2 regions of the Ferribacterium limneticum genome follow, and region 1 is predicted to be linked to the other one. Evidence: predicted binding sites of a transcription regulator. Region 1 holds the regulator's gene; the other holds the start of a gene.
What was found. Region 1 encodes FNR, which switches genes on or off when oxygen is low (the NO sensors DNR and NnrR bind a similar motif). Its sites were predicted from a motif close to TTGANCTAGNTCAA; they were not measured.
Positions count from the first base shown of each region.

Region 1 (4,633 bases):
ATTGTAGGCAAAGTGCATGGACCAACGGGCTGTACCGCCCATCGACAGGGCGCCGACGATGCCGCCGCACATGCCGACGCAATGGGTACCGCCAAGCAGACCAACGAGAAAAAGTGCGAGATAGCCGGAATCAGGCATCGTACAAACCAGTAGTCACCGAAGCAGGCAGTTTACTCTGCCCACCCGGCACTACGCACGGCAATCAGATGACTTTGGAGTAGGTCGCCCGCTGGCGTCCCGCCCGCAGGTAGCGGTCGAAGACCATGGAAATGATGCGCACCAACAAGCGTCCCGGTGGCAGAACGGTGATCCACTCGCGTTCGATCTTGAGCAAACCGGCCCGCTCCATTTCCTTCATGTCTTCGAGTTCGGCCGCGAAATACTTGTGGAAGTCGATCAGATGAGCACTTTCGATGCTCTCGATGGAGAGCTCGAAATGACACATCAGCGCCTGGATGATCGAGCGACGCAGGATATCGTCAGCGGTCAGTTCGATGCCACGGAAGACCGGTAAGGCACCGGTATCGAGGCGATCGTAGTACTCGTCCGCAGTCTTGACGTTCTGGTAGTAGGTCGGCCCGACCTTGCTGATCGACGAGATGCCAAAAGACAGCATGTCGCAGTCGGCGTAGGTCGAATAGCCCTGGAAATTGCGGTGCAGGCGGCCTTGACGCTGGGCGACAGCCAGTTCGTCATCCGGCTTGGCAAAGTGGTCCATACCGATGAAGACATAGCCTGCATCGGTCAGCTTCTTGATCGCCAGCGCCAGAATCTGCAGCTTGGTATCGGCTGACGGCAGATCACCATCGTTGATCCGGCGTTGCGGCTTGAACATGCTGGGCATGTGTGCATAGTTGTAGATCGACAGGCGATCGGGATCCATCGCCAGCACGCGCTCCAGCGTCCGGTTGAACCCCATTACCGTCTGGTGCGGCAGACCGTAGATCAGGTCGACAGAAACCGACTTGAAGCCGTTGGCCCGTGCATCACGGATGACACTGTAGGTCTCTTCCTCGCTTTGAACCCGATTGACGGCAACTTGTACCTTTTCGTCGAAATCCTGCACCCCGACGCTCATGCGGTTGAAACCGAGTTCGCCCAGCAAGGCGACTGTGGCCGTATCCACCTTGCGCGGGTCGACTTCGATCGAATATTCGCCGCCATCAAGCAACTTGAAGTGCTTGCGGGTTTCGCCCATCAACTGGCGCATCTCGCTGTGCGACAGGAAGGTCGGCGTACCGCCGCCCCAATGCAACTGGATGACCTCGTGCTCACCGTCGCGGCCTTCCAGTGCCGCTGCCTGAATATCCAGCTCCTTGGCCAGATATTTCAGATATTTGGCGCTGCGCCCGTGATCCTTGGTAATGATCTTGTTACAGGCGCAGTAGTAGCAAATAGTGTTACAGAACGGGATGTGGAAGTATAATGAAAGAGGTCGACTGATCCCGCCGATGTTGCGCTTGCCAAGCCAGAGTTTGGCTGCATCGGAGTCGAAAGCCTCGACAAAGCGGTCGGCCGTCGGATAGGACGTATACCGGGGGCCGTTGACGTCAAAGCGGCGAATGATCTGCGGATCGAAGACGAGGTTTTCAGTTGCGAAATTCATTAGGCAAGCCATCAAAAGTTGATCGGATTATGTTCGGATGGCATGGTTTTGCGGTTGACTTGGATCAAGCTAACGCAGGTTGCCAATGGCACATACACGCCCATTAAATCAGGAAATATCGCTGTCCGTCATCAAGACGGCCTGCTCAAATTGCAATCTGCGCGAACTGTGCCTGCCCTTTGGCCTCAGCACGGAGGAACTTGAGCGCCTCGACGACCTGGTTTCCACCCGTCGTCGCATCAAGCGCGGCGATCACCTGTACCGCGCCGGTGAAGGTTTTGATGCAATTTACGCTATCCGCAGCGGTTTCTTCAAGACTGATGTGCTGCTTGAAGATGGCCGTGACCAGGTCACCGGTTTCCAGATGGCCGGCGAACTGCTCGGGCTGGATGGTATCAGTACCGAACACCATACCTGCAATGCCATCGCGCTCGAAGACAGCGAGATCTGCGCCATACCGTTCTCCCGCCTGGAAGGTTTGTCGCGTGAAATCCACACGCTGCAACACCATTTCCACAAGGTGATGAGCCGGGAAATCGTTCGCGACCATGGTGTGATGATGCTGCTCGGCACCATGCGCGCCGAAGAGCGGCTGGCTGCCTTCCTGCTCAACCTGTCGCAACGCTTCACCGCCCGCGGCTTCTCGCACGCCGAGTTCTACCTGCGCATGACGCGCGAGGAAATCGGCAGCTATCTCGGCCTGAAGCTGGAAACAGTGTCTCGTGCTTTTTCCAAGTTCCAGGAAGAAGGCTATATTGCCGTCCAGCAGAAGCACATCCGGATTCTCAACGTTAATGGCCTGAAGGCCTTGATGAATCACCGAAGCTGACGCCTTACCAGCGCAGCTTCGCCAGTTCTCCGGCTCGTTCGACCAACTTGAAAAGCAAAGCCTGGGCTTTAGCTCGGGCTGGTGTCGCGCTCCCCGGGGAACGGTAGACCATCACCACCCGCTCGGGCTCGGCAGCCGTCACGTAGATAGCGATCGACAACGGACAAAGGGCAATCTGGGCCGGATCTTCGGTCACCATCCGCCAAGCTAGGGCAGCACTGCAAAACTGAAAGATTTCGGCTTTAAGGAATGGCGTTGCCGCCCCCTCGCCCCCGGTGCGCTGCAACATCTGGTTGAACGGCAGCACGGCCCCGACCACCAAACCCTCAGCCTCGATAACCTCGATCAGCGCGTCGCGCGCCGTCGGGTAGTCACTGCCAGGGATGGCGTAGGTCAAGACGTCATCCGTCGCCCAGGCCTGTGGCGCCAGGAGTATCCAGAGACTCAGGAGGCAAGCGAAAAAACGGGGCATCCTTGAGGACGCCCCGAACAGATGCAAGAAGGACATCTGACGCAAGACTTGCTCCCGGCTGCGAAGTTATCTGAATCGAAGCTTCGAAATCCGGCCAGAAAACTTAAAAAGCATGCTTGATACCCATGGCAAAGCCATTGACGCCGGTACCGGAGAGCCCGGCCGAATTACCCATCGGGTTGATGGTGAAAGAGGCGTTACGATCGTTCTTGATATGGGCGTAGTCGGCATACAGCTCGGTCCGCTTGGACAGAGCGTAGCGACCACCGATTGCCCACTTGCTGGCATCGGCATCGCTCAGGGTCTTGTCCTTGACCTGGCCGTAGCTGACCAGCATTTTGGCCTTGCCGAACGGTACGGTAGCGCCGAGGAACCAGTTGCGGCGATCATATTCCTGGCCAGCCGCCAGTCCACCCAGATTCTGCAAACCGGCAGTGGTGGCGTCGAGATCGATATTGCCGCCAATCAGCGAGTTCTGCTGGCCCTTGATCACGTCGTAAACACCACCGATCTTGACGAAGCCAAAATCGTAGGAAACGCCACCGGTAGCCACATACAGACGGCTATCCGACAGACCTGCCGCCTTGGTGGTTTCGTAGTCCAGATCGACGCTCAAGGGGCCATTGGCGTAGATCAGGTTGACAGAGAACAGGCGGTCATCGGCGTTACTGCTGCCAGTGATGGCGCTGACACCGTTAGTATGAACGCCTTGCAGGCTGCCTTCGTTACCCTGGGTATTGGTGGCCGTCGCCAGAATCAGCGTAAAGCCGTTCCAGGCCGGTGAGATGTAGGCGATGGCGTTGGCCGCACGGTCGTACTGGGTGGTCATCGAGGCGAAGTTGCCGACCGAGTAGTTGGTGAACGGGTTGTACTTGCCATAAATACCGTAGCGCAGGCCGTCGAGATAACCGGCAACGACGGTACCGAAACCACCGGTCAGGCCAACGTAAGAGTGCCCCGCCTGGTTCAGGCCACCGCCAGTGTCGGGATTGAAACGATACTGAATATCGAACAGCGCCTTGAGGCCATTTCCGAGATCTTCGACACCTTTGAAGCCGAGGTGGCTGAAAGAGGCGGCTTGGCCGATGAAATTGCGAGCCTGGTTGGTCGTGCCCACGTTGCCGCTGGCCGGCACAGCACCGTTGCTGCCGCTGGTAGTCATCCAGCCCATGTCGATGTTGCCGTAGATGGTCACGTTGGATTGGGCAAAGGCAGCGCCGGAGGTGGCGGCGGCGATAGCCAGGGCGATAATTTTCTTCTGCATGAATAGTCTCCAGATATTTATACCGAAATACGCCCAACCCCCTCGGGCACGGCGACTTCCCCCCAAGCACCGCAAGCGGCGGCAGCAAGGATGCACCTTCATTGCGAAGCTCATGCCAGGATGAGGAAACACATCACCAATCAGATTAACCAATTGATAGCAATAGGTTTTACAGATAATCGACCGAAACACCCAAAAAGAATTCTGAACAACCGCATGCTCATTATTTGGACAGCAGGTGATTTACTGCCCCAAAAAACAACACCCAAAACGGTGGACAAAAAAAGCCCGGCACGCGGCCGGGCAAGTTGAGACACGAGGCAATTCAGAACCTGATTAGCAACAATCGTCAGCCAGTCTCACTTGGTGAGACTGAGCACCCGTAGAGTGATTGCCATCGGACAACGAGAGGTGGCGATCATGGCGATGAACAGAATCCAATTTCAACCGGGGTTGTCGATG
Region 1 covers NZ_CP075191.1:2,899,688-2,904,320, forward strand. The annotation lists gene KI617_RS13925 (sulfite exporter TauE/SafE family protein) at 1-138, opposite strand, end outside; gene hemN (oxygen-independent coproporphyrinogen III oxidase) at 203-1,606, opposite strand; gene fnr (fumarate/nitrate reduction transcriptional regulator Fnr) at 1,692-2,435, shown strand; gene KI617_RS13940 (DUF302 domain-containing protein) at 2,440-2,832, opposite strand; gene KI617_RS13945 (porin) at 3,011-4,171, opposite strand; gene KI617_RS13950 (IS1595 family transposase) at 4,592-4,633, shown strand, end outside.

Region 2 (4,633 bases), 530 kb from region 1:
TCTTGCCGACCAACAGGTGCACGTTGTAGATCATGTTATTGACCCACGTACCGCGCGTGTGCTGGTTGAAACCCATGGTCCAGAAGGAAACGCACTTGACCTTCGGGTCGGCATACAACTCGGCCATGGCGATCAGGTCTTTGGACGGCACGCCGGACAGCTTGGACACCTTGTCAGCCGTGTAGTCGGAGACGAATTTCTTGAATTCATCGAAGGTAATCGGCGTCGACTTGCCAGTATCCCCCTTCGGCTTACCATCTTCACCCGGATAACCGTTGCTGGTCGCTTTCTTTTCCAACGGATGGGTCGGACGCAGGCCGAAGCCAATATCGGTTTCGCCCTTCTTGAAATTGACGTGCTTGCTGACGAAGTCCTGATTGACCTTACCCGTCGTGATGATGTGATGACAGATGAAGTTCAGGATCGCCAGATCGGTATTAGGCTTGAACACCATCGGGATGTCAGCCAGTTCGAACGAACGGTGCTCAAAGGTGGACAGCACACCGACCTTGACGTTCTTGCTCGACAGCTTGCGGTCCGTAATGCGCGTCCACAGGATGGGGTGCATCTCGGCCATGTTCGAGCCCCACAGGAAGAAGGCATCGGCATGCTCGATGTCGTCGTAGCAGCCCATCGGCTCGTCGATACCGAAGGTGCGCATGAAGCCTGCAACAGCGGAGGCCATGCAATGGCGGGCATTGGGATCGAGATTGTTGGAGCGGAAGCCAGCTTTCCAAAGCTTGGAAGCGGCATAACCTTCCCAGATCGTCCATTGGCCCGAACCGAACATGGCGATACCGTCCGCTCCCTTGGCCTTGAGCGTCGCCTTGCACTTCTCTTCCATAATGTCGAAAGCCTGCTTCCAGGAAATCGGCTTGAAGTCACCGTTCTTGTCGAACTTGCCATCCTTCATGCGCAGCATGGGCGTCGTCAGACGGTCGGAACCGTACATGATCTTGGAGAGGAAGTAGCCCTTGATGCAGTTCAAGCCGCGGTTAACCGGCGCATCCGGGTCACCCTGAGTAGCGACCACACGGCCATCCTGAGTGCCCACCAGCACGCCGCAACCGGTGCCACAGAAGCGGCAAGCCGCCTTGTCCCAGCGGATATCGTCCTTGCCTTGGGCCAGCGCCGTTCCAGGAGCAGCCATGCCGGCCGCCGACATGGCTGCCGCGGCCGCATTGGCCTTGATAAAATCGCGTCGATTGAGTTTCACGCTTGTACCTCCTCGGTTTCTACTGATTCGTCGTCACTGTACTGATAGACCATGGCAACCGATGCGACACCGGGCAAACCGTGCAGGGTCACATACTTGTTGGCGGCCGACTCAAGATCGTCATCTTCCAGCACGACGACCATTTTCCCTTCCGGGGTCTCGGCATGAATCTCCAGGCCGGAAAGCTTGAGCAAAGCCTCGCGCGCCTCAGCCAGGCGACCGGGCGTTATATGCAAAATGGCACTGGAAATATTCATGCGGGACAACCTCCTGAAAATGCAGACGGCAGAACGAACTGCCACGGGGCGTAATCTCTCCGATTAGTAGGGGTATTCAATTGATTTGAGTCAACTCCACTCGCACGGATAACTCAATCTAGTACCAACGCCAAGAATTTGTTAATACTTTTTAACTACGCACCACAGGCAGAATCCGGCGAATCACGATTCCGATCAGCTATCGGCGGTATTAATGCAATCAATTGGAACAATCGCGAAGTCTTACCTATCATTCGATCTGTCTTCACCGCACAACTCACCCAAACCCAAGCAAGGAGAAACCCGATGTCGCTTATCAACACCCAGGTTCAACCGTTCAAGGCCCAGGCTTTCCATAACGGGAAGTTCATTGAAGTCACCGATGCCAGCCTGAAGGGCAAGTGGTCCGTGCTGATTTTCATGCCGGCCGCCTTCACCTTCAACTGCCCGACTGAAATCGAAGATGCCGCCAACAACTACGCCGAGTTCCAGAAGGCCGGCGCCGAGGTGTACATCGTCACCACCGACACCCACTTCTCGCACAAGGTCTGGCACGAAACCTCCCCGGCTGTCGGCAAGGCCCAGTTCCCGCTGGTCGGCGACCCGACCCACGCCCTGACCCGTGCCTTCGACGTGCATATCGATGAGGAAGGCCTGGCCCTGCGCGGCACCTTCGTGATCAATCCGGATGGCATGATCAAGACCGTTGAAATTCACTCCAACGAAATCGCCCGCGACGTTTCCGAGACCCTGCGCAAGCTGAAGGCCGCCCAATACACCGCCAGCCACCCGAACGAAGTCTGCCCGGCCAAGTGGAAGGAAGGCGAAAAGACTCTGGCTCCGTCGCTGGACCTGGTCGGCAAGATCTAAGCCCCAACCGCCAACAGAGATAAACAACAAAAAGAAACCCGCCGCTACCTGGCGGCGGGATTTCAGCGAAAAGCTGCGGCGCACCGCAGTTTTTCAGTGAAATTCAAAAACAGTTTCAAGGGAGAACAGCACCATGCTCGACACCGCCATCAAAGGCCAATTAAAGGCCTATCTCGAACGCCTGCAACGCCCCATCGAACTGGTCGCCACGCTGGACGACAGCGCCAAGGGCCAGGAAATGCGAGCACTGATCAACGACATCCTCGAATGTTCGAACAAGGTCAGCTTGCGCGAAAACGCCGGCTTCGCCCGTGTCCCCTCGTTCGCCGTCGGCCTGCCCGGCGAAACGCCGCGCATCCATTTTGCCGGCCTGCCGATGGGCCACGAATTCACCTCGCTGGTGCTCGCCCTGCTGCAGACCGGCGGCCATCCGCCCAAGGTTGAACAATCGGTCATTGACCAAATCAAGGCCCTGCCCGGCAGCTTTGACTTCGAGACCTACATCTCGCTGTCCTGCCACAATTGCCCGGACGTTGTGCAGGCACTGAATCTGATGGCCGTACTCAACCCCGGCGTCACCAGCACGATGATCGACGGCGCCATGTTCCAGGACGAAGTGAACTCTCGCCAGATCATGGCCGTGCCGACCACCTACCTGAACGATGCTGAATTCGGCGCCGGCCGCATGCTGATCGAAGAAATTCTGGCCAAGGTCGACACCGGCGCCGCCGCCCGCGCCGCCGAAGAACTCGGCAAGAAAGAAGCCTTCGATGTGCTCGTCGTCGGCGGCGGCCCGGCCGGCGCGGCAGCATCCATCTACGCTGCCCGCAAGGGCATCCGCACCGGCATCGTGGCCGAGCGTTTCGGCGGTCAGGTCATGGACACGCTGGGCATCGAAAACTTCATCTCGGTCAGCCACACCGAAGGCCCGAAGCTGGTCGCCTCGCTGGAGCAACACGTCAAGGAATACGACGTCGATGTGATGAACCTGCAACGCGCCAGCAAGCTGATTCCGGCCAGCGAAAATGGCGGTCTGATTGCGCTCGAACTCGAAAACGGCGCGAAGCTGCAGGCCAAGACGGTCATCCTCTCCACCGGCGCCCGCTGGCGTGAAATGAACGTACCCGGCGAGAAGGAATACAAGGCGAAGGGTGTCTGCTTCTGCCCGCACTGTGACGGCCCGCTGTTCAAGGGCAAGCGCGTTGCGGTCATCGGCGGCGGCAACTCCGGCGTCGAAGCGGCCATCGACCTGGCTGGCATCGTTGCTCATGTGACCCTGCTCGAATTCGCCGATACCCTGCGCGCCGATGCCGTGCTGCAAAACAAGCTCTACAGCCTGCCCAACGTCACGGTGATCAAGTCGGCGCAAACCACCGAAGTGACCGGCGACGGCCAGAAGGTCAACGGCATCACCTACAAAGACCGCGTTACGGAAGAAATCAGGCATGTCGAGCTCGAAGGCATCTTTGTCCAGATCGGCCTGCTGCCCAACACCGACTGGTTGAAGGGCACAGTAAACCTGTCGCGCTTTGGCGAAATCGAGATCGATGCCAAAGGTCACACCAGTGTGCCTGGCGTTTTCGCCGCCGGCGATTGCACCACCGTGCCCTACAAGCAGATCATCATCGCCATGGGGGCTGGCGCAACGGCTTCGCTGAGCGCTTTCGACCACCTGATCCGGACGTCGGCACCGACCTGATCCTAGCCGCTGCCAGAAAGACAAAAGGCCAACTCGCTGAGTTGGCCTTTTGCTTTTTTTGCGTGGTGGTGATGGGCAGAATCGAACTGCCGACCTATGGGTTATGAATCCATCGCTCTAACCGTCTGAGCTACATCACCACGCTCAGAGCAGAGGGCGCGGATTATAGTTGGCAGACGCTTGGCCGGTCAACCAAATTTCCAGTCGGTTATAATTCGGGACTTTTCCGCCGCCTGACTACCGAAGCGGCACCCACTGATTTATAAAGTAATTCCATGCCCAAAAAACTGTTCATCCGCACCTTTGGGTGCCAGATGAATGAGTACGACTCGGACAAAATGGCCGACGTACTCAACGCTTCCGAAGGTGTCATCAAGATCGACAACCCGGAAGAAGCCGACATCATCCTGTTCAATACCTGCTCGGTGCGCGAGAAAGCACAAGAGAAGGTTTTCCATGACCTCGGCCGTGTTCGCCACCTGAAGCAGCTGAATCCCAACCTGGTGATCGGCGTCGGCGGTTGTGTCGCCAGCCAGGAAGGCGATGCCATCGTGGCGCGCGCTCCCTATGTCGATATCGTCTTTGGTCCGC
Region 2 covers NZ_CP075191.1:3,434,364-3,438,996, forward strand. The annotation lists gene napA (nitrate reductase catalytic subunit NapA) at 1-1,216, opposite strand, end outside; gene KI617_RS16545 (chaperone NapD) at 1,213-1,473, opposite strand; gene ahpC (alkyl hydroperoxide reductase subunit C) at 1,780-2,343, shown strand; gene ahpF (alkyl hydroperoxide reductase subunit F) at 2,477-4,042, shown strand; tRNA gene KI617_RS16560 (tRNA-Met) at 4,106-4,182, opposite strand; gene miaB (tRNA (N6-isopentenyl adenosine(37)-C2)-methylthiotransferase MiaB) at 4,318-4,633, shown strand, end outside.
Region 2: KI617_RS16545 (chaperone NapD) is a predicted target of FNR. The motif match lies at 1,554-1,567, and genes of this name have one in related genera.